Regions from separate parts of the Streptomyces sp. NPDC058145 genome, predicted to be linked through region 4. Evidence: riboswitches for the same ligand, from Rfam matches in the RefSeq annotation. Region 4 holds a riboswitch; each other region holds the start of a gene.
The links. Region 4 has a riboswitch for cyclic di-AMP ahead of ACFVVO_RS14390 (transglycosylase family protein). Riboswitches for the same ligand answer to the same signal wherever they lie in the genome.
Positions count from the first base shown of each region.

Region 1: it holds a riboswitch for cyclic di-AMP, as region 4 does, so the genes downstream of both, ACFVVO_RS00695 (transglycosylase SLT domain-containing protein) here and ACFVVO_RS14390 (transglycosylase family protein) in region 4, are expected to answer to the same signal.
Region 2: it holds a riboswitch for cyclic di-AMP, as region 4 does, so the genes downstream of both, ACFVVO_RS09345 (C40 family peptidase) here and ACFVVO_RS14390 (transglycosylase family protein) in region 4, are expected to answer to the same signal.
Region 3: it holds a riboswitch for cyclic di-AMP, as region 4 does, so the genes downstream of both, ACFVVO_RS06350 (M23 family metallopeptidase) here and ACFVVO_RS14390 (transglycosylase family protein) in region 4, are expected to answer to the same signal.

Region 1 covers NZ_JBHVUH010000001.1:143,749-149,113, forward strand. Annotated here, with positions in the region: gene ACFVVO_RS00685 (FAD-dependent oxidoreductase) at 1-228, shown strand, start outside; gene ACFVVO_RS00690 (HAD family hydrolase) at 314-1,126, shown strand; gene ACFVVO_RS00695 (transglycosylase SLT domain-containing protein) at 1,162-1,641, opposite strand; cyclic di-AMP (ydaO/yuaA leader) riboswitch at 1,647-1,831, opposite strand; gene ACFVVO_RS00700 (polyprenyl synthetase family protein) at 2,366-3,376, shown strand; gene ACFVVO_RS00705 (outer membrane lipoprotein carrier protein LolA) at 3,623-4,828, shown strand; gene ACFVVO_RS00710 (ABC transporter ATP-binding protein) at 4,885-5,365, shown strand, end outside.
Region 2 covers NZ_JBHVUH010000003.1:533,543-538,907, reverse strand. Annotated here, with positions in the region: gene bioB (biotin synthase BioB) at 1-17, opposite strand, end outside; gene ACFVVO_RS09365 (8-amino-7-oxononanoate synthase) at 165-1,292, shown strand; gene ACFVVO_RS09360 (DUF397 domain-containing protein) at 1,388-1,612, opposite strand; gene ACFVVO_RS09355 (helix-turn-helix domain-containing protein) at 1,622-2,482, opposite strand; gene ACFVVO_RS09350 (ATP-binding protein) at 2,694-3,152, shown strand; gene ACFVVO_RS09345 (C40 family peptidase) at 3,335-3,808, opposite strand; cyclic di-AMP (ydaO/yuaA leader) riboswitch at 3,812-4,036, opposite strand; gene ACFVVO_RS09340 (hypothetical protein) at 4,378-4,686, opposite strand; gene ACFVVO_RS09335 (ATP-dependent Clp protease proteolytic subunit) at 4,694-5,332, opposite strand.
Region 3 covers NZ_JBHVUH010000002.1:551,093-556,457, reverse strand. Annotated here, with positions in the region: gene ACFVVO_RS06365 (DNA topoisomerase (ATP-hydrolyzing) subunit A) at 1-73, opposite strand, end outside; gene ACFVVO_RS06360 (M16 family metallopeptidase) at 356-1,750, shown strand; gene ACFVVO_RS06355 (M16 family metallopeptidase) at 1,747-3,135, shown strand; cyclic di-AMP (ydaO/yuaA leader) riboswitch at 3,381-3,544, shown strand; gene ACFVVO_RS06350 (M23 family metallopeptidase) at 3,557-4,312, shown strand; gene ACFVVO_RS06345 (GntR family transcriptional regulator) at 4,513-5,208, shown strand.
Region 4 covers NZ_JBHVUH010000005.1:423,830-429,194, reverse strand. Annotated here, with positions in the region: gene ACFVVO_RS14400 (septum formation initiator family protein) at 34-510, opposite strand; gene eno (phosphopyruvate hydratase) at 633-1,940, opposite strand; gene ACFVVO_RS14390 (transglycosylase family protein) at 2,303-2,995, opposite strand; cyclic di-AMP (ydaO/yuaA leader) riboswitch at 3,000-3,172, opposite strand; gene ACFVVO_RS14385 (transglycosylase family protein) at 3,349-4,380, opposite strand; gene ACFVVO_RS14380 (cytochrome P450) at 4,529-5,365, opposite strand, start outside.

The sequences.
Region 1 (5,365 bases), on a different contig from region 4:
CGCGTGGACATCGCCGCGATGGACTTCCTCGGGCACGGACTGCGCACCAGCCTGGCGGTGAGCCGGGGCGCCCCGAGGCTCGGTGCCGGCCACGTCTCCTCCGCCCCCGGCCTGTACTTCACCGGTCTCCCGGCGGCGTCCTCCTACGGACCGGTGATGCGCTTCGTGTGCGGTACGGAGTTCGCCTCACCACGCCTGGTGAAGCACCTGGCCGCGGCCCACGGCTGAGACCCGGCTGACGTTCCTGGCCGGGACCCCAAGTACGCGAAGAACCGGGTGAGTCGGCGGGGCGTGCGGTCCGTATTCTCTGATCATGGCCGCACCTCCCGCATACGCACTGATCGCCACCGACCTGGACGGGACGCTGCTGCGCGGCGACGACACCGTCTCCGACCGGTCGCTCGCCGCGCTGGACCGGGTGGCGCGGGCCGGTGCCCGGCACCTGGTGGTGACAGGCCGACCGGCCCCCCGCGTGCGGCCGCTCCTGGCCGCCCTCGGCTGCACGGGGCTCGCGGTGTGCGGGCAGGGAGCGCAGGTCTACGACGCCGGCACCGGCCGTCTGCTGTGGTCGGTGCGGCTGGACCGGGAACTGGCGGAGACCGCGCTCGGCAAGATCGAGGCCGAGGCGGGGCAGGTCTTCGCGGCCGTCGACCAGGACGGCGTGGACGGGCTCACGCTGATCGAACCCGGGTATCTGATGCCCCACCCGACCCTGCCCGCGGTGCGGGTCGGCCGGCGCGACGACCTGTGGCGCGAGCCCATCAGCAAGGTGCTGCTGCGCCATCACGCGCTGTCGGACGACGAGTTGGCGGCGACCGCGCGCGCGGCGGTGGGCTCGCTGGCCACGGTCACCATGTCGGGGCCGGGCACGGTGGAACTCCAGCCGTGCGGGGTCACCAAGGCGACCGGGCTTGCGCTGGCCGCCGATCGTCTGGGGATCGCCGCCGAACAGGCCCTGGCCTTCGGCGACATGCCCAATGACATCCCCATGTTCGACTGGGCGGGCCGCGGTGTCGCCATGGCCAACGCCCACCCCGAACTCAAGGCGGTCGCGGACGAGGTCACGACGTCGAACGAGGACGACGGCGTCGCCGTCGTCCTCGAAGGACTGTTCCCGGCCTGCTGACCGGGAACTCGGTGGTGCTCCGCCGCGAATGCCGGTCAGTAGGCGCCGAAGACGTTGTCGATCGACCCGTAGCGAGCGGCCGCGTAGTTGCAGGCGGCGGTGATGTTCGCGACCGGGTCGTAGGGGTCGAACGCCGTTCCGGCCACGTGGTAGGTGTTGAAGGTCGGGTCGATCACCTGGAGCAGGCCCTTGGACGGGATGCCCTTGGCGGCGTTGGAGTCCCACAGGTTGATGGCGCGCGGGTTGCCCGAGGACTCACGGATGATGTTGCGGTGGATGCCGTTGTAGGTGCCCGGGATGTGCTTCTCCGCCATGATCGCGAGGGACTCGCGGATCCAGCCGTCGAGGTTGTTCGGGTACCCGGCGAGGGTGGTGCCGGTCGAGCCGGCGGAGTCGGCCGCGGAGGCGTTGGTCGCGCCGACGACCGGAAGGGCGAGCACGGCGGCGCCGGTACCGAGCACGGCGAGCTTGCGGACGAGGCGGCTGGTGCGGACGCGGCGGGGCTGAGCGGGCATGGCTGAGTTCCTCTCCGTCGCCTGCGAGGTGAGCTGTCGGGTTCGGGCGGGGAGGTGCCCGGCCGTGCCGCCCCCGAGGCGGCACGACTTAACCCCTTGCCGTTCCGGTGACGACACGTGTCGTCCGGTCCGGCGAACTTACCTGGGTCCCCCGCTCCTGCCGTACGAATGAGTTCGTCGATGGGTGAGGTCGGGCGGCGGCAGGATTCGGCGTTCCGCTCGACTGGCCGGGAACGTATGCGACAGCACATGTCCGGAACAAGTGTCGGATTCACGTAAAGGCCGAGTTGACCTTGTTCTGTTCCGTTTTGGGCGCTTGATCCTTTGCGACTGCCAACGCTCAACTGGCCGACGGGGCAAGGAGAAGCGGGTGGTGGCCGGGGCTGAGGGCCCGATCGGGGCGCGTGACCCAATTCACGAAATAGCAAACCATTCCAAATCAGACATGGGGGATTTGGTGGCGGCGGTGAATCGAGGGCGGAGTGCCCCGCGGGATGACGCGTGGCCGATTTGCTGCGTGTCATAAAAGGCGCATTAAGGCGCTTAATGTCCGTATTATCGGGTGGTCGGCGGTGTGCCGACCGTGGTCCGATGCCGTCCGTGCCGGACCGGTGGGCGCCCTCGGTGATCGAAACAGGACCGGATACGCTGACTTGAGTGAGGGCAGCGACCTATCGACAAACCGTGTAATCGCCAGCAGACACCAGCAGACAGGAGACCCCTCGTGACCGTCGTCGGGCCGTTCGGGCTGAGCGTGCGGGACCAGGCTCTGGAAGCCGATGTCCAGGCCGGATTGACGGCTGTCGAGGAAGGCTTGCTCGAGGCCACCAAGAGCGAGGTCCCGTTCATCACGGAGGCCGCGCAGCACCTCGTACGGGCCGGTGGGAAGCGGTTCCGGCCGCTCCTCGTGATGCTCGCGGCACAGTTCGGGGACCCGTACGCGCCCGGCATCGTGCCGTCGGCCGTGGTCGTGGAGCTGACCCACCTGGCCACGCTGTACCACGACGACGTCATGGACGAGGCGTCCGTGCGGCGCGGGGTGGACAGCGCCAACACGCGCTGGGGCAACTCCGTCGCGGTCCTCACCGGCGACTTCCTCTTCGCCCGCGCCTCCCAGATCCTCGCCGACCTCGGCCCCGAGGCGGTCCGGGTCCAGGCCCTCGCGTTCGAGCGGCTGGTCACCGGGCAGATCCTGGAGACCGCGGGCCCCTCGGACGGCCGTGACCCGGTCGAGCACTACCTGGACGTACTGGGCGGCAAGACCGGCTCCCTGGTGGCGGTGTCCTGCCGGTTCGGCGCGATGATGTCCGGCGCCGACGAGACGGTCGTCGACGTGCTCACCCAGTACGGCGAGCGGCTCGGGGTCGCCTTCCAGCTCGCGGACGACGTCCTGGACATCGCCTCCGACTCGCACGAGTCCGGCAAGACCCCGGGGACCGACCTGCGCGAGGGCATCCCGACGCTGCCCGTGCTCCGGCTGCGCGAGCGCGCGGCCCGCCTGGGGCTGCCCGAGGACATCGCCCTGTGCGAGCTGCTCGACTCCGACCTCGGCGACGACGCCCGGCTCGAGGAGGCGCTGACCGCGCTCCGCGCGCACCCCGCGCTGGAGCAGGCCCGCCGCGACACCGTCCGCTACGCCGAGGAGGCGCGCGCCGCGCTGGCCCCGCTGCCGGAGTGCGACTCCAAGGCGGCGCTGCTCGAACTGTGCGACGCGGTGGTGCACCGGGCCGGCTGAGCCCACCCTCCGCCGACCGAGGGCGGTGTCTCCCGCACGACCCCTACGGGTCGGGGGAGGCACCGCCCTCGGGTGTCATACCCCAGGCGTACACGGAGTTGGTGCCACGGTCTGACGCCTCCTCACGGCCGATTTGGTCATATGGAAACCACGGAAATCACCACTCCTCACCGATTCGGGTGAGAATGGCGGCTCAGGTGGACCAGTGTGGGGACAGCCGCCGCCGACGACGGAGGTAAGGCACAGATGGCACCGTACGAATCCGACGACGCAACGGGCGCCGCGCGTGACGAGGACCTGCCCACCGGACGCCGCAAGGCGGCCCGGTACGTGGTCCCGGTCGCGGTGGTGGGGGTCGCAGCGGCCACGATCGGGCTGGTCCCGGCGCTCGCCGACTCCGGTGACCCCGATCTGCCGAAGATCACCGCACAGCAGCTCATCGACAAGATCGCCAAGTCGGACGTGCAGCAGCTGTCCGGCACCGTGAAGGTCAGCACCGACCTCGGCCTGCCGGACCTCGGCGGCCTGGAGAGCGGACTTGCCTCCGGGGCGACCGGGGGCGGCGACGGGTCCTCCGCGGACCCGCGGTCCAAGCTCACCGAGCTGGTCTCCGGCACGCACACCCTGCGCGTGGCCACCGACGGCCCGGACCGGCAGAAGCTGTCGCTGCTGGAGAGCGGCTCCGAATACAGCCTCATCCACGACGGCAAGGACGTCTGGGGCTACGACAGCAAGAGCAACGAGGTCCACCACTCCGCCACCGCCGGCTCCGCCGGCCGGCATCGGGCGGAGCAGCCGCCGGCCACGCCGAAGGACTTCGCCGACGAGGCCCTGAAGGCGGTCGACGACACCACGTCCGTGACCGTCGACGGCACCGCGCAGGTCGCCGGACGCGACGCCTACAAGCTGCTGATCAAGCCCAGGCAGTCCGGCACCACGGTCGGCGCCATCAGCATCGCCGTGGACGCGAAGACGGGCATGCCGCTGAAGTTCACGCTCACCCCGAGGAGCGGCGGCGCCGCCGTGCTCGACGCGGGCTTCACCCAGGTCTCCTTCGCCAGGCCGGCCACCTCCACCTTCGACTTCACCCCGCCCAAGGGCGCGAAGGTCACCGAGGAGAAGGAGGGCGGCAAGGGCAAGGCGCCGGAGCACGCACCCAAGGGCGGTGAGGACCTCGCCAAGGGCCTCAGCGGGGCCACTGTGCTCGGCAAGGGCTGGACGTCGGTCGCCGGCTTCGACACCGGCAGCAAGGGCGGCGTGCCGTCCGGCGACCAGGGCGGTGCGCTCGGCGGCTTCCTCGGCTCGCTCGGCGACCAGGTCTCCGGCAAGTTCGGCAAGGGCACGGTGTTCTCCACCCGCCTGGTCAACGCCCTGATCACCGACGACGGCAAGGTGTACGCCGGCGCGGTGACCAAGGACGCGCTGGTGAAGGCGGCGAACGCGGGGAAGTAGTCCTCCCCGGGCAGTGGACGGGGCAGGAGCGGGCACGGGGAACCGAGGGGGAGCCGATGGACGAACCGTCCGCCACGGAGCGTGACCCGGGGGACGCGCGGCAGCACGTCATCGCCACGCGCGGCCTCACCAAGCGCTACCGCGGCGGACAGCTCGCCGTCGACGGTCTCGACCTGACCGTCCCGGTGGGCAGCGTCTTCGGCTTCCTCGGCCCGAACGGCTCCGGCAAGACCACCACCATCCGCATGCTGATGGGCCTGATCGAGCCGACCTCGGGCACTGCCCGCGTCCTGGGCCGGCCCATGCCCCGGTCCGCCCGCGCCGTCCTGCCGCGGGTCGGCGCGCTGATCGAGGGCCCGGCCCTGTACGGCTTCCTGTCCGGCCGGGACAACCTGCTGCGCTACGACGCCGCCGACCCGACGGCCGATCCGCGCACCCGGCGCGCCCGCGTCGCGGCCGCCCTGGACCGGGTGGGCCTGACGGCCGCGGCGGGCAAGAGGGCGAGGGCGTACTCGCTCGGCATGAAGCAGCGCCTGG
Region 2 (5,365 bases), on a different contig from region 4:
GTGTTCAGCAGGTCCATGAGGCACGATCCTGTCCTACGGGACCGCCTCGGGCCAAGGAGAGTTTGCACAACGGAGACGGTTCACCGTGTGGGTATTGCCACACCCTGGGTGGGCGGCCGTACGGCTAGTGTCTGTCCGCTACCTACAAAAGCCCCGGAGGAGCCATGGCGTTCGGCTGGATCGACGAGCAGGCCGAGGCGCGCCGTCGCGCCGGACTTGTCCGGACCCTGCGCCCGCGCCCGGCCGACTCGCCGCTGCTGGACCTGGCGAGCAACGACTACCTGGGTCTCGCCCACCATCCCGAGGTCGTCGAGGGGGCGGCCGGGGCCGCCCGGACCTGGGGCGGCGGATCCACCGGTTCCCGGCTGGTCACCGGCACCACCGAGCTGCACACCGAGCTGGAGCGGGAACTGGCGGACTTCTGCGGCTTCGAGGCGGCCCTGGTCTTCTCCTCCGGCTACGCCGCCAACCTGGCCGCGGTCACCGCGCTGGGCCCGCACGGGTCCCTGATCGTGTCCGACGCGGGCAACCACGCCTCGCTCATCGACGGCTGCCGGCTCGCCCGGGGCACCACCCAGGTGGTCGGGCACGCCGACCCGGAGGCCGCGGGCAAGGTGCTCGGCACGCACCCGGGACCGGCGATCGTCGTCTCCGACACGGTGTTCTCCGTCGACGGCGACGCGGCACCGCTGGCCGCCCTGGCCGAGGCGTGCCGTGAGCACGGCGCGGGCCTGGTCGTGGACGACGCGCACGGGCTCGGGGTACTGGGCGACGGCGGCCGGGGCGCCCCGTACGCCGCCGGGCTCGCGGGCGCCGGCGACGTGGTCGTCACCGCCACGCTGTCGAAGTCGCTGGGCAGCCAGGGCGGTGTGGTGCTCGGACCGGCCCGGGTCATCGCCCATCTGGTCAACGCGGCCCGCACGTTCATCTTCGACACGGGTCTCGCCCCCGCGGCCGCGGGCGCCGCGCTCGCGGCGCTCCGGCTGCTGCGGCGCGAGCCGTCGCGGGCGGAGCGGGCCCGCACGGTCGCCGCCGAACTGCACGCACGTCTGACCGCCGCGGGTCTGGAGGCGGTACGACCGGACGCCGCGGTGGTCTCCGTGCGGGCTCCGTCCCCGGAGCAGGCCGTGCGCTGGGCGGCCGACTGCCGTACGGCAGGCCTGGCCGTGGGCTGTTTCCGTCCTCCTTCCGTGCCCGACGGCATCTCGCGGCTGCGGCTGACCGCCCGCGCGGACCTCTCCGGGGCCGAGATCGAACGCGCTGTACGTGTGATTCGCGAGGCGCGACCATGAGTCGGCGTGACACGGCCGCACATCTGGCGAAAGTGATCGGATCTGATCAGTAGGGGTCGGTCCGCTGGTCGGTGGTCAGGTCGGGTTCGACCCGATCACCGGAGCGTGGCCACGAAGCCCGCCCAGCTCCCGGGGGAGAAGAGCAGCGCGGGTCCGGCGGGGGCCTTGGAGTCGCGCACGGCGAGCAGTCCGGCCCACGGGCCGGAGCGCGGCCGGGCCGTCTCCACGCAGTTGTTCGCTCCGGTGCTGTAGCTGCTGCGCAGCCACCGCACGTCGTGCAGATCGGTACTGGCTGGGACGTTCCGAGGCAGTGCTGTCATGGTGCCTCCTTACGCGCCGTCACCTATCCCGGCGATGTAGTCCAACGATTCCTCGGGTGAAAGGGCGTGGAACTGAAGGGTGTCGAAGGCCTCGGAGTAGGCCATGAGGTCTTCTTTCCGTTCCAGGTAGAGGCTACTCGTCAACTGGTCAAGAACAACTACGTCCAGATCAGAAGTGCTCGGAAATGAGAAGATAACGAAAGGCCCGGTGAGGCCGATATGCGCCCCCGCCGCGAACGGCAGTACCTGGAGCCGCACTTGGGGCAGCCGCGCGGCCTCCACCAGCCGTTCCAGCTGCCGCGCCATCACCTCGGGACCGCCGACCTCGCGCCGGAGCACCGCCTCGTCCAGTACCGCGGTCAGCTCCAGCGGCGGCTCGGACCGGAGCACGTCCTGCCTCGCCAGTCGCACCTCCACCAGGGTGTCCAGCCGCTCCTCGTCCACTCCCTCCACCGCCGCCCGGGTCACCGCGCGAGCGTATTCGGGCGTCTGCAGAAGGCCGGGAACCACCGTGGTCTCCAGGGTGCGCATCCCGCTCGCCTGCGACTCCAGACTGATGAAGTCGCGGTAGGTGGGCGGCAGGACGCCCCGGTAGGCGTGCCACCAGCGGTTGCGGCCGCCCGCGTCCTGCGAGCCCGTCAACATCAGCAGCATGTCCCGCAGTTGCCGGTCCCGCACCTCGTACGCGTCGAGGAGTAACCGCACGTCGGCCGGCTTCACCCCGCTGGCGCCGGTCTCGATGCGGCTCACCTTCGACTGGTGCCAGCCCACCAGAAGGGCCGCCTCGCCACTGGTGAGCCCGGCCCCGGTGCGCAGCGCGCGCAGTTCGGCGCCCAGCTTGCGGCGCCGCACCGCGGGACCGTTCTGCATGGGAACTCCTTACTCCTTCCAGGCCGCCCGGATACGGTCTCGCGTCGCAGAGTTCACCGCTTCGGGCGACAGATATATGCATATCTCGGTGGATCGCTCCCCTGACCGCCTCGGTGATGGCAGTCTGGCGAAGAAGCACCAGTCCGGGACCGTACTCGAACCATCCGCTCCTCGTCGGACTGCGGTCCCGTGGGAAAGGGACGACGTCGCCATGGCAGACCACCTGGAAGCATCCGTCACTCTGCCGAGCGATCCCGCATCGGTCTCCGCGGCCCGTTCCTACGTGGTGGGCACCCTCGCGGAGTGGGGCCTGCCGTCGGACACCGACATGGCCGACACCGTGCGGCTCATCGTCTCCGAACTCGCCACCAACGCCGTGCAGCACACCTTCGGTCAGTCACCCACCTTCACGGTCGACATCGCGCTGGACCGTGACGAACACCTGCGCATCGGCGTCACGGACAGTCATCCGCGCTTTCCGAAGAGACTGCCCGCCGCCGTCCAGCAGGACAACGGGCGCGGCATGGTCATCATCCGCTGGCTCACCGCCGAGTGCGGCGGCAGACTCCGCGTCCGCCCCACCCGCGAGGGCGGCAAGACGGTGTGGATCGAACTGCCGTGGACCCTCCAGGGGGAGCACCTCACGACGGCGGGGCAGCAGGAACCCTAGAGGAGGACCCTGGAAGCCGGAGAACCAGAGCCCGGTACGCCGGCGGCCCTGCGGCCCGCCACGGAGCCGGACACGGCCGCGCCGCCCCGGGGCCGCCCGCGTGCTTCAGGCGGGCACCGGGACGGCGCCGACGGTCAGGGGGAGCGGCCCCGCTGCTGGAGCCGCTCCGGGGCTGGGCGGGGTCAGCTGACCCGGCCGTACCAGACGCTCCGGGTCCAGATCTTCTCGAGCCGCACCACGGCCCCGGTCTTCGGGGCGTGCCAGATCTTGCCCTTCCCGGCGTAGATGCCGACGTGGTAGACGCTGGATCCATAATGGAAGAAGACGAGGTCGCCGGCCCTGCGGTGGCCGGCGGAGATATGGCGGGTCTTGTTGTACTGCTGGGCCGCCGTACGCGGCAGCTTCTTGCCCGCCTTCTTGAACGAGTAGAGCGTCAGACCCGAGCAGTCGAACCGGCGCGGACCGGTTGCCCCGTACTGGTAAGGGGAGCCCTTCTTGGAGGCGGCGATGTGCAGGGCCTTCGTCGCCAGAGTGGCGGCCGAGGCCTCGCCGGCCAGGCCGGGCACGGCGATGGAGCCGCCCACCGCGGCGAGCGTAAGAGCCGAGGCCGTACCGGCCCTGGCCATCATCGACGGGACACGATTCAGCGCAGTCATGCGCAACCCTTCGTCAGCCGCCTGTGAAGGATGACCTGTCGGATTCGGGCTGGCGAAGTGGCCCGGCCGCGTTGCTGCGGCTTCACCCCAAGGGCTGCTCGGCACGACCGTCCGTCTGTGACGAACGTCCGTCCCGGCGACCCGTCTTGCCTGGGTCCTCCACTCCTGCCGATCCACTCCTGTCGACCGGTCACCCGGGGCGGCGGCAGGACTCGGCGTCCGCCCGGATCGCCCCGCCGCGGTGGCGGGGGCTTGTCGTCAGACAGGGATCTTCACTCACAGCTGTCCGAAAATCCCAACGGAACCGGGGATTTGTGGCGTTACTCACCACTCACCCGTTCGGGTGGACAGTGCTCTGTTCGAGTAGCCGTCAACTTGCCTGCGTAGCCCCGGACCTGGGGCGGAGTACCTCGGCGCACGTCCCGGTTCCGCCGATCGCGCAAGTCGGGGAGTCAGAAAAAAGGCCCGGAGATACGCCGGCCGGGGGTACGTCGTTCGGGCCGTTTCAACTCCGCGCCGGACGGATCGTCGACGACGAGGTCCATCCGGCGCGGGAACCGGTGTCCGGTTCAGCCCACGCAGTCGGGCGGGAGCACGACGCGCGCGGTGCGGCGCTCACCGTCGAGCACCCGCAGAGCCCGTGCCAGCGTGTCCCCGTGCAGCTCCGTCTCGCCCCGCCGGTGCATCAGGGCGAGCGCGTCGCGGAGCTCGGCCGCCTTGCGCACCAGGGCCTGCGCCGCGCGCAGCCCGCCGTAGGTGTCTCCCGGACGCGCCGGGTTGATCCGGCCGAGCAGGTCGGCCGCCTCCAGGTAATGGTCGATCAGCTCGCCCTCGGCCCTGGTCAGCGCGGGCAGCGGCGGAAGCTCCGGTGGCAGCATCGGCGGGTCACTCCGCCGGCTCGGCGCCGGGGCCGGTCTTGCGGCTCGGGACCACGCCGTCCACCAGGCCGTACGCCAGCGCGCCCGGCGCGTCCAGCACCAGGTCCCGTTCCAGGTCCTCGCCGACCTGCTCCGGCGTACGCCCGGTGTGCCGGACCAGCATCCCCTCCATCAGCGCCCGCGTCCGGGTCAGCTCCCCGGCCTGGATGAGGAGGTCGCTCGGCTGTCCCCGGGTTGGTTCGGGCAGCGCGGGCTGCTTGAGCACCACACGCGCCCCCGGCAGGATGAAGCGTTTGCCCGGGGTGCCGGCCGCGAGCAGGGCCGCGGCGGCGGAGGCGGCCTGGCCCAGGCAGTAGGTCTCCACGTGGCAGCGGACGTAGCGCATCGTGTCGTAGACGGCCGTCATGGCGCTGAACGAGCCCCCCGGGCAGTTGAGGTACAGCGTGATGTCCCGGTCCGGTGCGGCGTGTTCGAGGTACATGAACTGGGTGATCACATCGGTCGCCGCGGTGTCGTCCAGAGGTGTGCCGAGGAAGACGACCCGGTTCTCGAACAGCTTCGAGTAGGGATCGAGCGTGCGGTGCCGGCCCGTGCTCGTGCGCTCGGTGAACTCGGGCAGGACGTGGCGGGCGAACGGTCGAGCCATGGGCGTACCCCTCCTCGCGACGGGACCTCCGGC
Region 3 (5,365 bases), on a different contig from region 4:
CGACGTCGATGTCGAGGATCCTCTCCTCGTACGAATCGTCGGGCGGCGGGGTCTTCGTGCTGCGGCGGGCCATCGCTGCCGGCTCCTCCAGATTTCTGTTCGCTCGGGGTTGACGGATCTGACGCGGACCATTGTGGACCGCGGCACTGACAACCCGGGCCGCGACCCGGTCCCCCGCGGTCCGGCCCGGTGCCGGGAAGCCCTCCCACGGCACGCGGGACGCAGGCTACGCGATCCGCTGTGGGCGTACGTCCGGCGGGAACTTCGCCGAGGCTCCGCCCGCTTGCATACAGTGGCAGGACCGGCAGGAAAACCGCGGTTTCCATCAACCGCCTCCGCTCGCGAAGGGACGTACATGCCCATGGGTCACACGACCACAGCCGAGGCAGGCTCCGGGGGCCTGACAGCGACCGAGCACCGCCTGGCCAACGGTCTGCGCGTGGTGCTCTCCGAGGACCACCTGACCCCGGTGGCGGCGGTCTGCTTGTGGTACGACGTCGGCTCCCGCCACGAAGTCAAGGGACGTACCGGCCTTGCTCACCTTTTCGAGCACCTGATGTTCCAGGGCTCCGGGCAGGTCACGGGCAACGGCCACTTCGAGCTGGTGCAGGGCGCCGGCGGCTCGCTGAACGGCACCACCAGCTTCGAGCGCACCAACTACTTCGAGACCATGCCCGCCCACCAGCTGGAGCTCGCCCTCTGGCTCGAGGCCGACCGCATGGGCTCACTGCTGGCCGCCCTGGACGAGGAGTCCATGGAGAACCAGCGGGACGTCGTCAAGAACGAGCGCCGCCAGCGCTACGACAACGTTCCCTACGGCACCGCCTTCGAGAAGCTGACCGCCCTGGTCTACCCGGAGGGCCACCCCTACCACCACACGCCGATCGGCTCGATGGCCGACCTGGACGCGGCCACCCTGGAGGACGCACGCCAGTTCTTCCGGACGTACTACGCGCCCAACAACGCGGTGCTGTCCGTGGTCGGCGACATCGACCCGAAGCAGACCCTCGCCTGGATCGAGAAGTACTTCGGCTCGATCCCCGGCCACGACGGCAAGCCCGCGCCCCGCGACGGCTCGCTGCCGGAGGTCATCGGCGGCCAGCTGCGCGAGGTCGTCGAGGAGGAGGTTCCGGCGCGCGCCCTGATGGCCGCCTACCGGCTCCCGCACGACGGCACGCGCGACGCGGACGCGGCGGACCTGGCCCTGACCGTCCTCGGCGGCGGCGAGTCCTCCCGCCTGTACAACCGGCTGGTGCGCCGCGACCGTACGGCCGTCGCGGCCGGCTTCGGTCTGCTGCGGCTGGCCGGCGCGCCCTCGCTCGGCTGGCTGGACGTGAAGACCTCCGGTGACGTCGAGGTGCCGGTGATCGAGGCCGCGATCGACGAGGAGCTGACCCGGTTCGCCGAGGAGGGCCCCACGCCCGAGGAGATGGAGCGCGCCCAGGCCCAGTTGGAGCGCGAGTGGCTGGACCGGCTCGGCACGGTCGCCGGCCGCGCCGACGAACTGTGCCGGTTCGCCGTCCTGTTCGGCGACCCGCAGCTCGCCCTGACGGCCGTCGAGCGCGTTCTGGAGGTGACCCCCGAGCGGGTCCAGGAGGTGGCCAAGGCCCGCCTGCGCCCGGACAACCGCGCGGTCCTCGTGTACGAGCCCAAGTCCCCGGAGACCGTCCAGGACGCCGACGTCCCGGAGGACCCGGAGGCCGAGGCGACCGTGGAGGGTCGACACGACAACGAGGAGACGGCCAAGTGAGCGAGCTCGCCCCGATGGACTTCCACCCCCAGCCGCAGCCGGGCGAGGCCAGGCCCTGGGCGTTCCCGGCCCCCGAGCGCGGCACGCTGGACAACGGCCTGACCGTGCTGCGCTGCCACCGCCCCGGCCAGCAGGTCGTCGCCGTGGAGGTGCTGCTCGACGCGCCCCTGGACGCCGAGCCGTCCGGCCTGGACGGCGTCGCCACGATCATGGCGCGGTCCTTCTCCGAGGGCACCGACAAGCACTCGGCCGAGGAGTACGCCGCCGAGCTGGAGCGGGCCGGCGCCACGCTCGACGCGCACGCCGACCACCCCGGCGTCCGGCTCAGCCTCGAGGTGCCGGCCTCCCGCCTGGCCAAGGGCCTCGGCCTGCTCGCCGACGCCCTGCGCGCCCCCGCCTTCGCGGAGAGCGAGACCGAGCGGCTGGTGCGCAACCGGCTGGACGAGATCCCGCACGAGCTGGCCAACCCCTCCCGCCGCGCCGCCAAGGAGCTCTCCAAGGAGCTGTTCCCGGCCACCGTGCGCATGTCGCGTCCGCGTCAGGGCACCGAGGAGACGGTCGAGAAGATCGACGCGGCCGCGGTCCGCGCCTTCTACGACCGCCATGTGCGTCCCGCCACGGCGACCGCGGTCGTGGTCGGCGACCTCACCGGCACCGACCTGGACGCCCTGCTCGCCGACACCCTGGGCGCCTGGTCCGGCACCCCCGCCGAGCCGCGCCCGGTGCCGCCGGTGACCGCCGACGACACCGGCCGTGTCGTCATCGTCGACCGGCCCGGCGCCGTCCAGACGCAGCTGCTCATCGGCCGGATCGGCCCCGACCGGCACGACCGCGTGTGGCCCGCCCAGGTGCTCGGCACCTACTGCCTCGGCGGCACGCTCACCTCCCGCCTGGACCGCGTCCTGCGCGAGGAGAAGGGCTACACCTACGGCGTGCGCGCCTTCGGGCAGGTCCTGCGGTCCGCCCCGGACGGCACCGGCGCCGCGATGCTCGCCATCAGCGGTTCCGTGGACACCCCGAACACCGGCCCGGCGCTCGACGACCTGTACAAGGTGCTGCGCACCCTCGCGGCCGAGGGCCTGACGGACGCCGAGCGGGACGTCGCCGTGCAGAACCTGGTCGGGGTGGCGCCGCTGAAGTACGAGACCGCGGCGGCCGTCGCGAGCACCCTGGCCGACCAGGTCGAGCAGCACCTGCCCGACGACTTCCAGGCGACGCTGTATCAGCAGCTCGCGGCCACCGGCACCGTGGAGGCCACCGCGGCGGTCGTCAGCGCCTTCCCGGTGAACGGCCTGGTGACCGTCCTCGTCGGTGACGCCGCGCAGATCAAGGAGCCCGTGGAGGCGCTCGGCATCGGCGAAGTCACCGTCGTCGCCGCCGAGTAACGGCCGGACGGCGTCACGCGCGCGTGGGGACCTCGCGGCCGACGGGCCGTCAGGTCCCCGTCGCGTGCGCGGTCCTTCCTGAAACGGGTGAGCCGCCCTTGTTCAGATGTCCGAATTGAGGCGGAGGTTGCCTGTCTGCCCTGTGGGATGCGCTACAAAAGCCCGGATCCGTTTGGGCGGCGAAGACCGGGCCGCTTAGCTTCTTCCGGGCTGTCCGTCAGGCAGTGCGCCGCGCCCGCGGCACCGGACAGCCATCGCCGAGTCCCCGTACGGCGCGAGCCAGGGGAGCCGGGGACCCATCGCAGTCCCTGGGGTGAATCGGACGCCCGCGCGCGAGCGAGGGGGTCCGTAGGAGACCTTCCTGCTCCGAACCCGTCAGCTAACCCGGTAGGCGAGAGGGAAGGAAAGGACCAGCCACTTCATGGCGTTCATGTGCGCCTCCGGGAAGCACCGCAAGCCCGGCCGCGTCAAGCGCACCACCGCCCAGGCGGCGGGTGTCGCAGCCCTCACCACCACCGGTGTCATCGGCACCCTCGCGGCCTCCCCGGCGCTCGCCGCCGAGAAGCCCGTCGAGCAGACCGGCCTCACGCCGGTGATCAGTGTGAGCGACGAGGTCGCCGAGCAGATCGACGAGCAGGCCGCCGCCCAGACCCAGGCCGCCGAGCGCAAGGCGGCCGAGGAGGCCGCTGCCAAGGCGGCCGCCGCCGAGGCGAAGAAGGAACGCGAGGCCGCGGCGCGCGCCGCCCGCGAGGCCGAGCGCAGGCGTCTGAACGCCTTCGTCGCCCCGATCGTGCACTCGTACGTCTCCACGGCCTACCAGGCCAGCAGCTCCCTGTGGTCGTCCGGCTCGCACACGGGCATCGACTTCCACGCCGCCAGCGGCACCTCCGTGCACGCGGTCGGCGCCGGCACCGTCGTCTCCACCGGCTGGGGCGGGGCGTACGGCAACGAGATCGTGATCCGGATGGCCGACGGCATGTACACCCAGTACGGCCACCTGTCGTCCATCGGCGTCACGGTGGGCCAGAAGGTCGTTCCGGGCCAGCAGATCGGCCTGTCCGGCGCGACCGGCAACGTCACCGGCCCGCACCTCCACTTCGAGGCCCGGACGACCCCCGAGTACGGCTCGGACGTCGACCCCATCGCCTACCTCCGCAAGCACGGCGTGCACGTCTGACATCTCCCGCACGGACACCCGAAAGCCCCGGCTCACCCAGCCGGGGCTTTCGCCGTTTCCAGCGATGGCCGCCGGACCGGTTGGCCAAAAAATATGCATGGATTCCGGGCCGCCGTCGGAAATTCCGCTCCTTTGGAATAGAGTCACGGATCAACACGTCCATCGTCGGCGTTTCACGGGGATTAAGGCGGAGGTCGGTCATGCGTATTCCGGCGCACTCGGTGTGCACGGCGATCCGGGACGACATCGTCGCAGGTGTCCATGGGCGCGGCGGCCGGCTCACCGAGGAAGTCCTGGCCCGCCGCTACGGCGTCTCGCGCGTCCCCGTTCGTGAGGCCCTGCGCACCCTGGAGGCGGAGGGCTTCGTGGTGACCCGGCGGCACGCGGGCGCGTGCGTGGCCGAGCCGACCGAGCAGGAGGCCGCCGACCTGCTGGAGATGCGCATGCTCCTGGAGCCGCTCGGCGCCTCCCGGGCCGCCCAGCGGCGCACCGAGGCCCACCTGAAGGTGCTGCGCGGCCTGGTCAGGCTGGGGCAGGAGCGGGCCAGACGGGGCAACAGCGAGGATCTGCGCGCGCTGGGGGGCTGGTTCCACGAGACGCTCGCCCAGGCCTCGGGCAGTCCCTCGCTGACGTCGATGCTGACCCAACTCCGGCACAAGATCGCCTGGATGTACGCGGTGGCGGCCCCGTCGAGCCCGGTGGACTCCTGGGCCGAGCACGGCGCGATCGTGGACGCGGTGGCGCGCGGCGACGGCGAACGCGCGCGTGCGCTCACGGCGCTGCACACCGAGCGGGCGACGGTCGCGCACCGATGGCGCTTTTCCGGCGGCGAGGGCCGCCCGGACCGCGTGAGGACTTCGCAACATGCTGTAAACATGTCGAGCCCGCGGCATTAACACGGGCACCGTATACAAAGAGGAGGGAATTCGATGGCGGGTATTTCCGCTGCCCGGATTTCCCGCGTTCCTCAATTGCCGGTGAAATGGCGGAGCCGTGGCGCCCGGGCCCGGGGGGGCCGGGCCCCCCGGGTAACGGGCCATATGGGGCGCGGGG
Region 4 (5,365 bases):
ACTGGTGGCGGCCGGTGGCCGGCCGGGGGCGGGTCACTGGTCGGAGGCGTCGGCCTTGTCGACCCCGTCCCAGACGTTCGCGTACCAGGGCCGGCGGGCGGCCCCGAGATCGGCGCGGGACTGCTTGGCCCCGCCCGGGTCGACGACGACGTAGCCGGTCTCCCCGGGCATCACATAGTGCAGCCGGCGCCGGATCTGCTGCTCGGCGTAGGCGTCGTCCTGCCAGCGCGCCTTGACGTCACGCAGCTGTTCGACGCGCTGCCGGGCCTGCTCCCGCTCCCGCTGGAGGTCCGAGATCTCGGCGCGCTGGGAGACGTACTGCCTCATCGGGTAGGCGAGGGCGACGATCAGCGAGCACAGCACCAGTGCCAGCAGGGCCGCGCGGCCGGTGAGCCGGGAGCGGCGGGCCTGCCGTTTGGTCTGGGAGCGGTAGACCTTGGCCGCGGTCTGCTCGCCGAGTGCGCGCAGCCTGGTGGCGGTGGAGAAACGGTCCCGGTCCCTGACGGCCATCTGGCTCTCCGCCTCCCCTTCCACGTGCGTACGTCCCCGCACACGGTACGGGACCGGGTACGGGGACGTACGTACGACTGGCTGATATCCGGGCCGTCCCGTTCGGATCGGCCCGGTGGAGGTCAGCCCTTGGAGACGTCGGTGTGGCCGCGGAAGCGCGGGAACGCGCTGCGGCCGGCGTACACCGCGGCGTCGTCGAGGATCTCCTCGATGCGCAGCAACTGGTTGTACTTGGCGACGCGCTCGGAGCGGGCCGGGGCGCCGGTCTTGATCTGGCCGCAGTTGGTGGCGACGGCCAGGTCGGCGATGGTGACGTCCTCGGTCTCACCGGAGCGGTGGGACATCATGCACTTGAAGCCGTTGCGCTGGGCCAGCTCGACGGCGTCCAGGGTCTCGGTGAGCGAGCCGATCTGGTTGACCTTGACCAGCAGGGCGTTGGCGGCGCCCTCGTCGATGCCGCGGGCGAGGCGCTCGGGGTTGGTGACGAACAGGTCGTCGCCGACGAGCTGGACCTTGTCGCCGAGCTTGTCGGTGATGATCTTCCAGCCGGCCCAGTCGTCCTCGAACAGCGGGTCCTCGATGGAGACGAGCGGGTAGGCCGCGACGAGCTCCTCGTAGTACTCCGTCATCTCGGCGGCGGAGCGCTCCTTGCCCTCGAAGAGGTACTTGCCGTCCTTGTAGAACTCGGAGGCGGCGACGTCGAGCGCGAGGGCGATCTGCTCGCCGGGCGCGTAGCCGGCTTCCTTGACGGCCTCGAGGATGAGGTCGAGGGCCTCGCGGTTGGAGCCGAGGTTCGGGGCGAAACCGCCCTCGTCACCGAGGCCGGTGGACAGGCCCTTGCTCTTCAGGACCTTCTTCAGCGTGTGGTAGACCTCGGTGCCCCAGCGCAGGGCCTCGGAGAAGGACTCCGCGCCGATCGGGGCGATCATGAACTCCTGGATGTCCACGTTGGAGTCGGCGTGCGAGCCGCCGTTCAGGATGTTCATCATCGGCACCGGCAGCAGGTGCGCGTTCGGGCCGCCCAGGTAGCGGAACAGCGGCAGGTCACTGGCCTCGGAGGCGGCGTGCGCGACGGCGAGGGAGACGCCGAGGATGGCGTTGGCGCCGAGCGAGCCCTTGTTGTCCGTGGCGTCCAGGTCGAACATGGCCTGGTCGATCAGGCGCTGCTCGGTGGCGTCGTAGCCGACCAGCTCCGGGCCGATCTGCTCGATGACGGCGAGGACGGCCTTCTCGACGCCCTTGCCCTGGTAGCGGTTGGGGTCGCCGTCACGGAGCTCGATGGCCTCGAAGGCACCGGTGGAGGCACCGGACGGAACGGCGGCACGACCCGTGCTGCCGTCGTCGAGGCCGACCTCGACCTCGACCGTGGGGTTGCCTCGGGAGTCCAGGATTTCCCGGGCTACGACGACGTCGATGGACGGCACGAGCATCTCCTTCTTGGATGTGACGCTGGAAGTGCGGGGCGGGGTGCCTTACGGCCCTGCCCTGCGACTAGAGCCTAACCGTCCAAGGGGCGTCGGCCACCGACCGACCGTCCCGTGGACAGGGAGACCGTACCCATTGTTCCTGCCCGGAACAAAGGGGTTCGGGCGAGGTCCCGCGAACAATTCGGGTGAGGTCCCGCGAACAAGAAGGGGAAGGGCCGGGAAAAACACAGCCCCGCCCCGGTGCGTACGGGGGAACACGCACCGGGGCGGGGAGCCCGTGGGGGACGGGGCGAATGGCCCTCACGAGGCCTTCAGCTTGGGGGACGGCCTTGTGAGGGCACTGTGGTTCCGGTCGGAGCCAGGTGTCACTTCAGGTGCAGCTGCTGGCCCGGGTAGATGAGGTCGGCGTCCTCGACGATGTCCTTGTTCAGCTTGAAGAGCTGCTGCCAGCCGCCCTCGACCTTGTGCTTGTCGGCGATGGTGCCGAGGGTGTCGCCCTTGACCACCTTGTACTCGCCGTCGCCCTTCTTGACCTTCTTGCCGGTCGGGGTGGTGACGGTCTTCTTCGCACTCGCGGCCGGGCGCTCGCTGGAGCGGGAGGCGGCCTGCGGGTCGGTGGAGCGGGTGGCGGTGCTGCCCGAGGAGGTGCTCTTGGAAGAGCTGCTCGGGGCGGAGCCGCTGTAGGGGGTGCTCGACAGGCCCTTGCCGCACACCGGCCAGGCGCCCTTGCCCTGGGCCGCGAGGACCTTCTCGGCGACGGCTATCTGCTGGGCCTTGGAGGCCTGGTTGGCCTGCCCGGCGTACTGCGTGCCGCCGTAGGCGGCCCAGGTGGAGGCGGAGAACTGCAGACCGCCGTAGTAGCCGTTGCCGGTGTTGATGGACCAGTTGCCACCGGACTCGCACTGGGCGACCGCGTCCCACTCGGAGGTGGTGGCGGCGGAGGCGTTGCCGGCCGCCATCAGCGGGGCGGCGACGGCGGCGCCGGTGACACCGGCGAGCGCGATGGCACGGGTGGCCTTGGACGGACGGCGGTGCTTGCCCTTGCTGGAAAACAGCATGGATGGATCCCCTCACCGACGCCTGCGAGGTGAGCTGTCGGGTTCGGGCCGGTTGAGTTGCCCGGTCGCAGGCCCGCTTTCACGGGCCGCGGCTCCACCCCTAGCCGGTTCCAGCGCGACCGCTGGTTCCGGCACTTACCTTGGGTCCCCCGCTCCTGCCTACGGCGCTTTACGCGACGACTGTTCCCGGGCGGCCGCTGGCAGGATTCGGCGTTGCGACAGCCGGGGCTCGTGGTGACGAGCGGTCACGACCGTAGACACGCGATCGAGGGAATTTCAAAGACGATCAGGGCTTCTGAGACTCATCCCACACTTTCACCGAAACGGACATCAGTAGCCAATACGGGCGTCAACTACCGCTGCTTTTGGCCCGTTTCGCTACCGACTTCCAGGGTCTGACCGGCGACGACCTGGTTCGGGTCGGAGCCGATGGCCTTCTCGTTCAGGGCGTACAGCTCATGCCATCCGCCGTCCACGTCAAGGGAGTCGGCGATGGAGGCGAGGGTGTCGCCCTCGCGGACGGTGTAGGTGTCCGTCCCGCGGGAGGCATGCTTGCCCGACGAGGTGGCATTCTGACCGTTTGTCACGCTTTCGTCCGCGTTACCGCCGCGGTGACGTCCGCCACTGCCGAGCGCTCCCGTGTCGACGAGGCTCCAAGAACCGCCGGTCTGCCACGAATTGTCCGAGTCCTCCACAACGGGATCCGTGGCCGGGGACTCGCTCCCCTGTGACTCCTCGGCGCGCGGCGATGCGGATTTGTCGGACTTGGGGGTGTCTGCGCTCTTGTCCGATCCCTTGGAACCGGCCTCCTTGCCCACGTCCGAGGACGACTTGCCGGTCGCGTCCGAGGAGGAGTCGGACGAAGAGGAGGAATCCGGCAGGCCGGACGAGTCGGAATCACCGGCGGAACCGGACGAGTCCGTGGAGCCGGAGGAGTCGCCGGACTCGCCGTGGTCCGAGTCGGACTTCCCGGAGCCTCCGACGCCCGTGTCGACGTCCAGGGACCCGGAGTCGGCGGTCAGACCGGAGAGCAGGGCACAGGTGGTCCAGGGCGTGGTGCCCTTGTCGGCGAGGATCTTCTCGGCGACGGCGATCTGCTGCGAACGGCTGGCCTGGTCGGCGGTGGCGGCGTACTTGGTGCCGCCGTAGGCGCCCCAGTCGTCCTGGGAGATCTGCAGCCCGCCGTAGTACCCGTTGCCCGTGTCGGCGCTCCAGGAGCCGCCGCTCTCGCACTCGGCGACCTTGTCCCAGGTGGTGCCGTCGGCCGCGTTGGCGCTCGCGGCACCGAGGAGCGGGATGGCGATGGCGGAGCCGGTCACTCCGGCCGCGACGAGAAGAGCCGGAGCCTGACGGGGGCGACGGTGACGACCGTTCCCGGAGAGCATGCGGAAGCCTTTCGTGCGACAGCGGGACCAGCGCGGTGCCCAATGCTCGGGCCGCGCTGATGGGTGAAGGTATAGGCATACGATCACTTGTCACAAGTTCATGCCGCACAGATCACGTGAAGATCACAGAGTTGAACGCCCGTCATGTTTACGGTTGTACGGCCTTTTCCGCGGCCGGGGTGAACTCCACGGGCAGGGTGCGCAGCCCGCGCATGATGAGCCCGCCGCGCCAGCGCAGGTCCGCCGGATCGGCCGCGAGCCGCAGGTCGGGGAGGCGGGTGAGGAGCGTGGCGAGCGCGGTCCGGCCCTCCAGGCGGGCGAGCGGGGCACCGAGGCAGTAGTGGATGCCGTGGCCGTAGCCGAGGTGCTGGTTGTCGCCGCGGGCGAGATCGAGGACGTCCGGGTCGGCGAACCGCTCCGGGTCCCGGTCGGCGGCCGCGAGGACGACGAGCACCGGGTCGCCGGCCGCGACGTCCTGCCCGCCGAGGGTGAGCGGCTGGGTGGCGAACCGCCAGGTGGCCAGCTCGACCGGGCCGTCGTAGCGCAGCAGTTCCTCGACGCCGGTCTCGAGCAGGCCCTGTTCGCCGCGGGCGAGGGAGTCCTGCAGCCGGTGGCGCTGCTCGGGGTGGGTGAGCAGGGCGTAGGTGCCGTTGCCGATGAGGTTGACGGTCGTCTCGAAGCCGGCGAACAGAAGGATGAAGGCCATCGCGGCGGCCTCGTTCTCGGTGAGGTGTTCACCGTGGTCGGAGGCGCGGATGAGACCGGAGATCAGGTCCTCCCCCGGGGTGGGCTCGGCCGGCAGTGCCGCGCGCTTGCGGTGGATCAGTTCGGCGAGGTAGCCGCGCATCTTCTTCACCGACCGGGCGACCCCGCCGCGCGGTCCTCCACCGTGCCTGATCATCATCCCGGCCCAGTCGCGGAAGTCGTCCTGGTCCTCGCGCGGGACGCCGAGCAGGTCGCAGATGGCGTAGATGGGCAGTGGGAA